DNA from 2 places in the Muricaecibacterium torontonense genome. Region 1 is predicted to be linked to the other one. Evidence: predicted binding sites of a transcription regulator. Region 1 holds the regulator's gene; the other holds the start of a gene.
What was found. The regulator NrdR, encoded in region 1, represses ribonucleotide reductase genes. The targets are predictions, from matches to a motif close to AAACACNATATATNGTGTTT.
Positions count from the first base shown of each region.

Region 2: nrdD (anaerobic ribonucleoside-triphosphate reductase) is a predicted target of NrdR. The motif match lies at 2,196-2,215, and genes of this name have one in related genera.

Region 1 is NZ_SRYE01000003.1:158,072-163,986, forward strand. It holds gene hflX (GTPase HflX) at 1-1,320, shown strand, start outside; gene E5334_RS05810 (heparan-alpha-glucosaminide N-acetyltransferase) at 1,325-2,137, opposite strand; gene lexA (transcriptional repressor LexA) at 2,137-2,811, opposite strand; gene nrdR (transcriptional regulator NrdR) at 3,138-3,590, shown strand; gene dut (dUTP diphosphatase) at 3,583-4,029, shown strand; gene E5334_RS05830 (NCS2 family permease) at 4,164-5,477, shown strand; gene E5334_RS05835 (solute carrier family 23 protein) at 5,580-5,915, shown strand, end outside.
Region 2 is NZ_SRYE01000003.1:3,323-9,237, forward strand. It holds gene E5334_RS05030 (YfcC family protein) at 1-607, shown strand, start outside; gene trpS (tryptophan--tRNA ligase) at 841-1,890, shown strand; gene nrdD (anaerobic ribonucleoside-triphosphate reductase) at 2,448-4,670, shown strand; gene nrdG (anaerobic ribonucleoside-triphosphate reductase activating protein) at 4,757-5,341, shown strand; gene E5334_RS05050 (M48 family metallopeptidase) at 5,361-5,915, opposite strand, start outside.

The DNA of each region.
Region 1 (5,915 bases):
CTCATAGGCGTTGATTTACCGGGCACCAATCATTGGGCCATGACAGATTCCATGGCAGAGCTTGCGCGACTGGCTCAAACCGACGGCGCTCAGGTGGTGGGGGAGCTCACACAGCGTCTGGACAGACCAGTTCCTAAGACCTTTATTGGGTCGGGCAAAACTCGTGAGCTGGTAGACCTTGTTCATGCTCTGGATGTAGATGTGGTCATCTTTGATGACGAGCTCACACCTTCCCAGCAATCCAATATCGAAAAAGCGGTGGGCGAGCCCGTAAAGGTCATTGACCGCACTGCCCTCATCCTAGATATCTTTGGCAACCATGCTAAAACCCGCGAGGGGCGTCTGCAGGTGCAATTGGCCCAGCTCCAATATGTACTGCCACGTCTTCGTGGCATGTGGAGCCACCTGATGGGCGAGCAAACCCGTGGCGGCATTGGAAGCCGTTTTGGTCAAGGCGAATCCCAGTTAGAGGTGGACCGTCGACTGGTGCGCGATCGCATCTCAAAACTGCGCGAAGAGCTCAAGCGCTTGGCTCAGCGCCGAGAGGTGCAATCCAAAGCGCGCTGGGACTCTGGTGTCTATCGAGTGGCCCTTGCGGGCTATACCAATGCGGGAAAGTCAACGTTGCTCAACGCTCTCACAGATTCGGACGTCTACGCCAAAGACGAGCTATTCGCCACCCTTGATCCCACCACGCGCGCCCTCGATTTGGCGGAAGGCCGCAAGATCACCATCACTGACACTGTAGGGTTCATTCAAAAGCTCCCCACCACGCTAGTGGAGGCCTTCAAGTCCACACTTGCCGAAGTGGCTGCTGCAGACCTCATCATCATCGTCGCTGACGCCTCTGATCCTCATTGGCCTGCCCAGGTGGCTTCTGTGCGCGATACTCTCGAGCAAATCGATGCAGGATCTATCACAAACCTTTTGTGTCTTAATAAGATCGATGAGTTATCTGCTGCCGAGAAGGACACCCTTCGCATCATGCACCCTCAAGCACTGCAGGTTTCTGCACTTACCGGCCAAGGACTTCCGGGGCTACTCCATGAGATTGCAACTATCGCCTCTGAGAATGACTGCACGGTAACTGCGCGCATCCCCTACGAAAAGGGACTGCTCATGAAGATGGTTCATGAGCGTGGGCAAGTACTTCGTGAAACCTATGAGGACGGGGGATTGCTTATCACCGCAAAGGTTCCCGTGCGCCTTGCAGGCACGTTGGCTCCCTATCGCGTAGACGGTGACAACTTGGAATCCAAAGAAGACTCCGAGTCAGAGCCAGATACAGAGCGGAATGTCTCAGAGTCTCCCGTTACCTAGGGTGCTATAACAGTCCCGCAAGCGTCAGGCAGCCTAGAATAATTGGTTGGTGCACTATATAAATAGCGAGCGCATGCCGTCCAATCCATTGGAGAGGGCGGCATTGTGCTCGTAAGAACCATGCTGGATATCCTGTGCGCAAGAATGTGCGACCCGCCGCAATGCCTACGCCATAGATTAAGGCATACGGTATCAGCGGGTAGTAGTCGCCAGAGATAAAGCCAGGACCCGGAAACCCCGCCCAAGAAAACCAAGAGATGGCGTAAAGGTTTGCTGGGAGCTCTGCTGTGAAGCCAGGGAATCCAAAGCTTCCCTGAGGCACATGGAGACAGGCGAGGAAGAGCACAAAGAGGACGGTGGTAGCCAGAGGCCCAGAAGGCTCTAGGCCCACCCGTTCTAGCAGTGCATCTATCAAGGTAGCTCCCCCTATGCAGTAGATGATGCCAAAATTGATGGGATCATCTACTGCAGCCAGAGAAGTTACAACAAAAATCGCAGCTGCTACCACTAGGTAGCGCAGCGAGCGAATGAGATTGTTTTTGGAAAAAGAACACATCCATCCAGAGACCAAAAGGAAGGTCCAGCTGATAGAGGCGCGCCAAATATCTTCAAAGGGCGGCTTGAACCAAAACAAGGAGACCGAGGTAAGCACTACCAAGTCATAGCAAAGATGAAAGAGCACCATGGAGGTCACAGAAAGACCCCTCACCGCGTCAAAGAGACCGACACGGCCAGAGGGGTGGGACCAACCCTGATGGAGAGGGCTTACGTTAAAAGATGTATCCGTTGTCTTTAAGGCGTGATCCTGAGGAGCCATTAGACAATAGAACGCATAAGAGCCGTTACACGACCAATGATATGGGGTTCACGCACATAGATGGGGTCCATAGAGTCATTCTCAGGTTGCAGGCGACAGCGGTCCTTCTCGCGATAGAAAGTCTTTACAGTGGCGCCATCATCGATAAGGGCCACAACGATCTCTCCGTTTACTGCATCATGCGCCTCAGAGACCACTAGATAGTCGCCATCAAAGATGCCGGCATTGATCATGGACTCTCCGCGCACACGCAGCACGAAGGAGCTGGAATCGCCCACTACGCTGGTGGGAAGCTGCAGTACATCCTCGACGTTTTGCTCAGCCAGGATGGGTACGCCTGCAGCTACGCGGCCTACCACTGGAAGTCTAATGACTCCGTCGTTAGGATCGTGTTCCACCGTTACCTGTGCATGGGAAGAATGAGGTGCTGCCGGCTGAGGTGTGCTCTTCTCGGCACCGCTGATGATCTCGATAGTCCTGGATTTATTGGCAGTGCGCCTAATGAGGTTGAGATCTTCCAAGGTTTGCAGATGCATATGCACAGTGCTGGGAGATTTGAGACCTACCGCAGCGCCAATCTCGCGCACTGAGGGCGGATAGCCATGCTCCTGGCTATAGGTAACCAGAAAGTCATAGATCTGTTGAACGCGATGACTCAGTTGTGGCCGTGACATGGGCACTCCTGCCAGTAGGTCTTGCTCCTGTGTCCCTATCATAGCCAAACGAACGTTCGGGCGCAAACAGATGTTCGCAGAAAATAGGCAAGTTGTTTCCGATAAGCGAAATAGTGGAGACTATGTGAAACACTTTGGAAGAATCTGTGGTAATGTAACGCCGCACAGGTTAATCGGCAGCTATTTTGGCTTGACCGGTTGGCATCCATGACGTTGGGCATTAGCCTGTCTCAAGGTTCGACGCCTTACGTATCCGGTAAATTCGCGACGTCTTTTGCATAGGACTCTAAAGCTCTATAAATCCTAGCGACAGGAGAGATTGGTCGATGCGCTGTCCCAATTGCGGGTGTGATGATTCCAAGGTCATTGATTCCAGGCCTTCTGAATCCCATGAAGCTATCCGTCGCAGGCGCGTGTGCACTGCCTGTGGTTGTCGTTTTACCACCTATGAACGCCGAGAAGAGCTGCCTCTCGTAGTAATTAAGAGCGATGGCCGTCGCGAGCCTTTCGATCGGCAAAAGATCATGCGCGGTCTTGTGGCCGCTACGGTCAAGCGCGATTTGGACGTGGCTCAGCTGGACGCTCTTATCGACTCGGTAGAAAACGAGCTTCGCGACGGCGGCATCACAGAAGTTCCCAGCAAGCGTCTGGGCGAGATGGTCCTTTTACATCTACGAGATATAGATGACGTGGCCTATGTGCGGTTTGCCTCAGTCTATCGCGAGTTTAAAAACCTTGATGAGTTTTCTGAAGAGCTTCGGAGGCTTGCCAATGAATAGCGGTATCACCCTGCCCATTCAGCGACTGGACCCTGCAGTGGAGCTTCCTTCCTATGCCTATGTGGGTGATGCGGGGTTGGATCTTCGTTCCGCAGAGGATGTAGTGTTGGCTCCTCATGAGCGTCGCCTGATTTCTACCGGGTTAGCCATCGCTATCCCTGATGGCTATGCCGGCTTTGTCCAGCCTCGCAGCGGCATGGCCCTCAAACAAGGGCTCTCTATGGCCAATACTCCCGGTCTTGTGGATTCCCATTATCGTGGCGAGCTCAAAGTCTGCGCTATCAATCTAGATGACGAGAAACCCATCGCCATTACCCGGGGCGATCGCATCGCCCAGCTGGTCATCCTTCCGGTGCCTCAGGTAACTCTCTTAGAGGTGGATCAGCTGGATGAGACCGATCGCGGCACAGGGGGATTTGGTTCCAGCGGCGTTTCTTAAATACGCCTGGGATAGACGTGCGAGTCGTCTTGTAGGTGAGGCTGGCGCGTCGGAGTGGGGGAGGATCGGCCTCCCAAAGCGAGAGAATACATGAGAGGAATTTGTCTATGGCAAATCAAGCCCAAGGAGGCGCGCTGGAAAACTTCTTCCATATGAGCGCCCGTGGATCGTCTGTGGGCCAGGAGGTACGTGCTGGTCTCACAACCTTTCTGGCGATGGCCTACATCATCGCCGTCAATCCGTCCCTGTTGGAGGCTGCGGGCATTCCTTCGGGGGCAGCAGTGACTGCTACTTGTATTGGCGCTGGCATCATGACCATCCTCATGGGCCTCTTCGCCAATCGTCCTTTGGCCTGCGCCTCGGGCATGGGCATCAACGCGGTGGTCGCCTTCACCCTCACCGGCCTTTGCGACGGCGATTGGCACGCCGCTATGGCGGTCATCTTTATCGAGGGTATCGCCATTCTTATTCTGGTGCTTTGCGGTCTGCGTGAGGCCATCATGGATGCCATCCCCGCATCTCAGCGCCACGCCATCGCCGCTGGCCTGGGTCTTTTCATATGCCTTATCGGCCTCATCAACGGGTCCATTGTGGTAAACGATGACTCCACCCTCATCACCATGGGAGCCCTGAGCGACCCCAACTACATCGTGGCCATGATCGCCATCTTCTCCACCTTCGTGCTCTACTGCATGAATGTGCCCGGCGAGATCCTCATTGGCATCGTCATTGCCGTGATCGTGGGCATTCCTCTGGGTGTCACCGCTACTCCCACTGGCATCGTGTCCTCGCTGGACTTCTCCACCTTTGGCGCCCCCTTCCTCACCGACGAGTCCGGTGTCATGGGTATCGCCAAGGTCGTGGCGAGCCCCGTCCTTCTCATGTTCGTGTTCTCCCTCATGATGTCTGACTTCTTCGACACCATGGGCACCGCTTTCGCAGTGGCCAAGCAGGGTGACTTCCTTACTGCCGATGGCAAAGTGGAAGACATTCGCCCCATCCTCATTGTTGACTCCTGCGCAGCTGCCGTAGGCGGCCTGGTGGGCGCTTCCTCAATCACCACCTTTGTGGAGTCTGCTTCCGGCGCTGCCGATGGCGGTCGCACTGGCCTCACCTCCATCACCACCGGCGTGCTGTTCGTTCTAGCCGCCTTCTTCGCACCTCTCATTGCCGTGGTGAGCTCTCCTGCCACCACCGGCGCTCTGGTGCTCGTGGGCTTCCTCATGATGGATCAGGTCCAAGACATCGACTGGAACTCCAAGCTCGATGGCCTGCCCGCCTTCATCACTCTGGCCGGCATCCCCTTGACCTACTCCATCTCCACCGGTATTGGCCTGGGCTTCATCACTTACGTGGTGGTTGCCTGCGCCACCGGCAATGCGAAAAAGGTCAAGCCTCTCATGTGGGTGGCTGCAGTCGCCTTCTTGGTATCTTTCCTCATCTCATAATTGCCGATAAGGGCTGCACCCTCTTTTCATCAGCTTTGTTGTTAATGATGCAGGTCCCGCCACCAGAGGGCGAGGGCCTGCATTTTTTGAGAAAGGAGTTTCATGGCAGAAAGAGAAGTGATTGGAGTCTCCGACCGCGTGTCGGTGGGCAAAGCGATCCCTCTTGGCATCCAGCACATGATGTCAATGTTTGGGTCCACCGTACTGGTGCCCATGCTCACGGGTCTGCATCCCAGTGCTGCCATCATGTGTTCAGGTATCGGCACGGTGTGTTACCTGCTCATGACCAAGAACAAGATTCCTAGCTACCTAGGAAGCTCGTTCGCCTTTATCAGCCCCATTATTGCGGTTGGCGCTACACAGGGCACCGCAGCGGCGCTCTCCGGCGTGGTTGTGGCTGGTCTAGTTTTTCTGGCAGTGGCCGGCATTATCAAGCTC
Region 2 (5,915 bases), 150 kb from region 1:
GTCCGCATTCCTCACCGGCACCCCTCTGGGCCAGTGGTATTTCGCCGAGGCTACTGCCTGGTTCTTGCTGATGGCTATCATCATCGGCATCGTGGCCGGCCTTTCCGAGCGCGAGCTGGTGGACGGCTTCATCGCCGGCGCCGGCGACATGATGGGCGTTGTGCTCGTCATTGCTCTGGCCCGTGGCGTCTCCGTCCTCATGGGCGTCACCGGTCTGTCCGACTGGATCCTGGCCACTGCCGCTGAAGGCCTCAAGGGCATGAGCGCCATCGTCTTCGCGCCGCTGTCCTTCATCCTCTACGTGCTGCTGTCCTTCCTGATCCCCTCCAGCTCCGGCATGGCCACCGTCTCTATGCCCATCATGGGGCCCCTGGCTGTGGATCTGGGCTTCTCCCCCGAGGTCATGGTGCAGATTTATTCCTCCGCCAACGGATTTGTGAACCTGTTCACCCCCACCTCCGGCGCCATTATGGGCGGCCTGGCACTGGCACGCGTGGAGTACTCTACCTGGCTCAAGTTCGCCACCAAGCTCTTGGTGGTGCTCTTCATCGTGCTTGTGGTCATCGTGACCCTGGCATGCATGTTCATCGTGCCAGCTGCTGCCTAAGGGAGCGCTCGCAGACTGAGGCTATTACTACCGCTGGGTAGCCTAGGTACGAATCGATAAAGGAGCTGCAACTCGTGAGGGTTGCGGCTCCTTTTTTCTTAGGGCACCAGGGATGGGCCGTGAGCCTGGGTGCCCCAGGCTTCTCGGCAAGCGCTTTGCGGGGTTTCTGCCTGCAAGATACGGGGTATTATTGACGGGTTAGAGACCCACACGCGTTAAGGAGTGGATGACCCATGGCAAACGAGGACAGCTACGCAGAGGCTCATAGGCGCTCTGAGTCTACCTGGGAGAAACTCAAGGCAGACCCTCAAAGCTTCACGATGCTATCCGGCGACCGTCCCACTGGTCACCTGCACCTGGGCCACTTCTTTGGCACTATTCGCGAGCGCATCCGCATGCAGGACATGGGTGTGCACACCAACATCCTGATCGCCGACTATCAGGTGATCACCGATCGCGACAATACCGAGCACATCCGTCAGTACACCTATGACATGGTGCTGGACTACCTGGCGCTGGGAGTCAACCCAGAGAAGACCATGATCTTCACCCACTCGGCGGTGCCCGCCTTAAACCAGCTGATGCTGCCATTCTTGTCGCTGGTCACCGAGTCCGAGCTTTTGCGCAATCCCACCGTCAAGGCCGAGCAGGAGGCCTCTGGCCATGCGCTGACCGGCCTATTGCTCACCTATCCGGTACACCAAGCCTGCGACATCCTCTTCTGCAAAGCCAACGTGGTACCCGTGGGCCGCGACCAGCTGCCGCACATCGAGCAAACCAGAAACATTGCCCGCCGCTTCAACGAGCGCTATGGCCAGGTGTTTCCCATGCCCGTGGGTCTGCTCTCGGAGACGCCCCTTTTGCCAGGTCTCGACGGCCGCAAGATGTCCAAGAGCTATGGCAATGCCATTGCCATCTCTATGACTGCCGAGGAGACCGCCCGCCTCATCAAGAAATCCAAGACCGATTCAGAGCGTCTTATCACCTTCGATCCCGAGAACCGCCCAGGCGTCTCTGCCCTTATCACCACTGCGGCCACTGTCACCGGCCGCGACCCCCAAGAGATCGCCGAGTCCATTGGCAATGACGGCTCAGGCGCCCTCAAGCGCTACGTGACCGAGGCTGTCAACGGTTATCTGGAGCCGGTCCGCGAGCGTCGTGCCGAGCTTGCCCAGAACCCCGATCTTGTGAAAGAGGTCTTAAGCGAGGGCAACCGCCGCGCCAATGCCATCGCCAATGAGACGCTGGCCCAGGTGCGCGAGGCTATGGGAATGGTTTACTAACGCATTCCATTAACCCTTTCTACACACCTGCGTAAGAGGACATGCCGGTCGTCCGGTGATGTCCTCTTTTTTCATGGACGCCACAGCTCTATGAGGAATGTCTATATATCTATAAACATCGAATCATATGCATGGTCTCTTAATAATATGCGTCCTTTGTCACCCCTATATCTTGTGGTTGTCTCAAGCCGGATCCACCTGGCTATAGGTGGCCGTTTGGTGGGGCTATGCAGGACTTTCCCTAGAAGCGACCTTCAAAGATCTCGAGGGGCCTTACATTCTTGAGGAATAGAAATGTTGCCAGTGGATACAACATATAGTGGTAGCAAGCCTAATGACAGTCTATAAATGGTATACAGGCTCAGGAAAGAAAAACGGCTGCAAACAAAAGTCAAGGCTTAATCTCGACTTTTTTCCTTCCTATAGTGGGATGTGCGCTGCGACATTTGCACCTCCCGTCTTCTGGAGTGCATCCGGCGGCTACCACAATATTTAGTACTGGGCCTATGGCCTAAGATTTCGACACTATTCCTGCAACCAATGAGAAGAGATCGCCCATGAAGATCACCAAGCGTAATGGCTCAGAGGTCACCTTTGATGTTACCAAGATCATCAATGCTATAACCAAAGCCAACATCACCGTGCCTCAGGATCTTCGTTTGACCGCCGCGCAGATCGATGACGCAGCCACCGCGGTGGAGGCTGAGTGCGAGGTCTGCGGCCACACCGTCACCGTAGAAGAAGTCCAGGACATGGTCGAGGATCAGATTATGGCCAAGGGCGCCTTCTCCGTGGCTCGCAACTACATCACCTATCGCTATATCCAGAGTCTCAAGCGCACCTCCAACACCACCGATGACCGCATTCTGTCGCTCATCGAGTGCAACAACGAGGACGTCAAGCAAGAGAACTCCAATAAGAACCCCACGGTCAACTCCGTCCAGCGCGACTACATGGCGGGCGAGGTGTCCAAAGACCTCACCAACCGCCTACTGTTGCCTCAGGAGATTGTTGACGCCCACAAAGAGGGCATCATCCACTTCCATGACGCAGACTACTATGCGCAGCATATGCACAACTGCGACCTGGTGAACCTGGAAGACATGCTGCAAAACGGCACCGTCATCTCTGGCACCCTCATCGAGAAGCCCCACTCCTTCTCCACCGCCTGCAACATTGCCACGCAGATCATCGCCCAGGTGGCTTCCAGTCAGTATGGCGGCCAGTCCATCTCCCTCACCCATCTGGCTCCCTTTGTAGACGTAAGCCGCAAGCGCATTCGTCGCGAGGTCGCCCAAGAGCTGGACGAGCTGGGCTTTGGGCCTACCCAAGAGCAGGTGGACCGCATTGTGGAGGAGCGCCTGCTCGACGAGATCCGCCGCGGCGTGCAAACCATCCAATATCAGGTGGTCACCCTTATGACCACCAACGGCCAGGCCCCCTTCGTGACGGTCTTCATGTACCTCAATGAGGCCCGCAACGCGCAAGAGAAACACGATCTGGCGCTGGTGATCGAGGAGACGTTGCGCCAGCGCTTCGAGGGCGTCAAGAACGAGGCCGGCGTCTGGGTGACCCCGGCCTTCCCCAAGCTCATCTACGTGCTCGAGGATGACAACATCGAGCCTGGCCAAAAGTATTACTACCTCACCCAGCTGGCTGCCAAGTGCACCGCCAAGCGCATGGTGCCCGACTACATCTCCGAGAAGATCATGCGCCAGCTCAAGCTCTCCCGCGGCGAGCAGCCGGGTGAGGGCGATGTGTACACCTGCATGGGCTGCCGCAGCTTCCTCACCCCTGACCGCTCTGGCAATGGCTATGACAACGTGGCCAATGCAGGCAACTACGAGCCGGGCAAGCCCAAGTACTACGGCCGCTTCAACCAGGGCGTGGTCACCATCAACCTGCCTGACGTAGCCCTCTCCAGCGGTGGAGATATGGATCGCTTCTGGGAGATCTTCGACGAGCGCCTGGAGCTTTGCCATCGCGCGCTGCTCTGCCGCCACAACCGCCTCAAGGGCACTGTCTCCGACGCGGCGCCTATCCTCTGGCAGTACGGTGCCTTGGCGCGCCTTCCCAAGGGTGCCACCATCGACCCCCTGCTTTATGGCGGCTACTCCACCATCTCGCTGGGTTATGCCGGCCTCTACGAGTGCGTGCGCTACATGACCGGCCATTCCCACACCGACGAGGCTGCGACCCCCTTTGCCCTGGCTGTCATGCAGCACATGAACGACAAGTGCGCTCAGTGGAAAGAGGAGAGCAACATCGACTTCTCTCTCTATGGCACGCCGTTGGAGTCCACCACCTACAAGTTCGCACGCTGCCTCCAGCGCCGCTTTGGCATCATTCCCGGCATTACCGATAAGGGTTACATCACCAACAGCTATCACGTCCACGTGTCGGAGGAGATCGACGCCTTTACCAAGCTTAAGTTCGAGAGTGAGTTCCAGCGTTTGTCTCCCGGCGGCGCCATCTCCTATGTGGAGGTGCCCGATATGCAGGACAACCTGGAGGCCGTGATGAGCGTGCTGCGCTTCATCTACGACAACATCATGTATGCCGAGCTCAACACCAAGAGCGACTACTGCCAGAAGTGCGGCTACGACGGCGAGATCCAGATCGTTGAAGACGACGGCAAGCTGGTATGGGAATGCCCCCACTGCGGCAACCGCGACCAGAACACCCTCAATGTTGCCCGTCGCACCTGCGGCTACATTGGCACTCAGTTCTGGAATCAGGGCCGTACCGAGGAGATTCGCGACCGCGTGCTGCATCTCTAGGAGCCCCCTGCATCCCTTGAGCCTCTTATAAGGCACCCCACTCCCAACGCGAGGGCGGGGTGCCTTTTTGAACCCTGGAGCATTCTATGAACTACGCAACCATAAAATACTGCGATATCGCCAACGGCATCGGTGTGCGTACCAGCCTCTTTGTATCAGGCTGCACCCATGCCTGCCCCGGATGCTTTAATGAAGTGGCCTGGAACTTCCACTATGGCAACACCTTTGATGAAGAGGAGCAGCAAGCCATCATTGACTCGTTGGCCCCCGACTACATTGCCGGCCTAAGCGTGCTGGGTGGGGAGCCCATGGAGCCTGCCAACCAGCGGGCGCTGGCACCCTTCTTGAAGCGCGTGAAGCGCGTTTATCCCAAGAAGACCATTTGGGTCTATACCGGCGACATCTTCGAAGACTTGATAGACCCTCAAAGCCCTCGCCATACCGAGGCCACCTCTGACCTGCTTTCCTCCATAGACGTGCTAGTGGATGGCCCCTTTATTCAAGAGCTCAAAGACATCACCCTGCGCTTCAGGGGTTCTCAAAACCAGCGTCTTCTAGACGTGCCTGCGTCACTCAAGGCCGGCCGAGGCTGCCCTTGGGAAGACGATCCTCTCTTTGCCCAGCACTCCATGGGGCGCCAAGATACTCGGCCGCTCTCCCAGCGCTCTTAGGGTTTAGCTGCTTCTTGCGCTATCTCGCAATGGACTTGGGGAGGCGCATGCCCTCGTAGTCCAGCTGGTCAGAGACCGTCTTCCACTGCGGATACACCGAGCTCAAAAGATTTTTGAATTCCCATCCATGATTGGGCACTCGCAGATGGCAGGCCTCATGCCAAAGCACCATCTCTAGCGCCGAGAGCTCATGGGTAGCCAAATCCAGGTTGAGCGAGATGCGACCTTTCTCGTAGCGGCATGATCCCCAACGGCTGGTCATGGCCCTGAAGCTTAGGGATTCGACGGTCACCCCCAGAGCGCTTTCAACCTGGGGGATGCGCCTCGATGCAGCAGAGCTGAGCGCCGCTGAAAGCTCTACTCGCAATAGCTTTTGTCTCAGGACGCGGGCCTCCGAGCCTTCTTGAGCAGCTGGGCCCCAAAAGGTCACCTGGCCTCGCAGTTCGTCCACGGAAATCCCTGCTCTCGAGGGGTTTTCATGGTCTGGAGAGAGGGGTTTCTCGGTAGGAGAAGCGCTGCTGCGGAGGATAGGCACAGGGGTTGGGCTCCAAACTACCGATAAGGGCTGACCCCA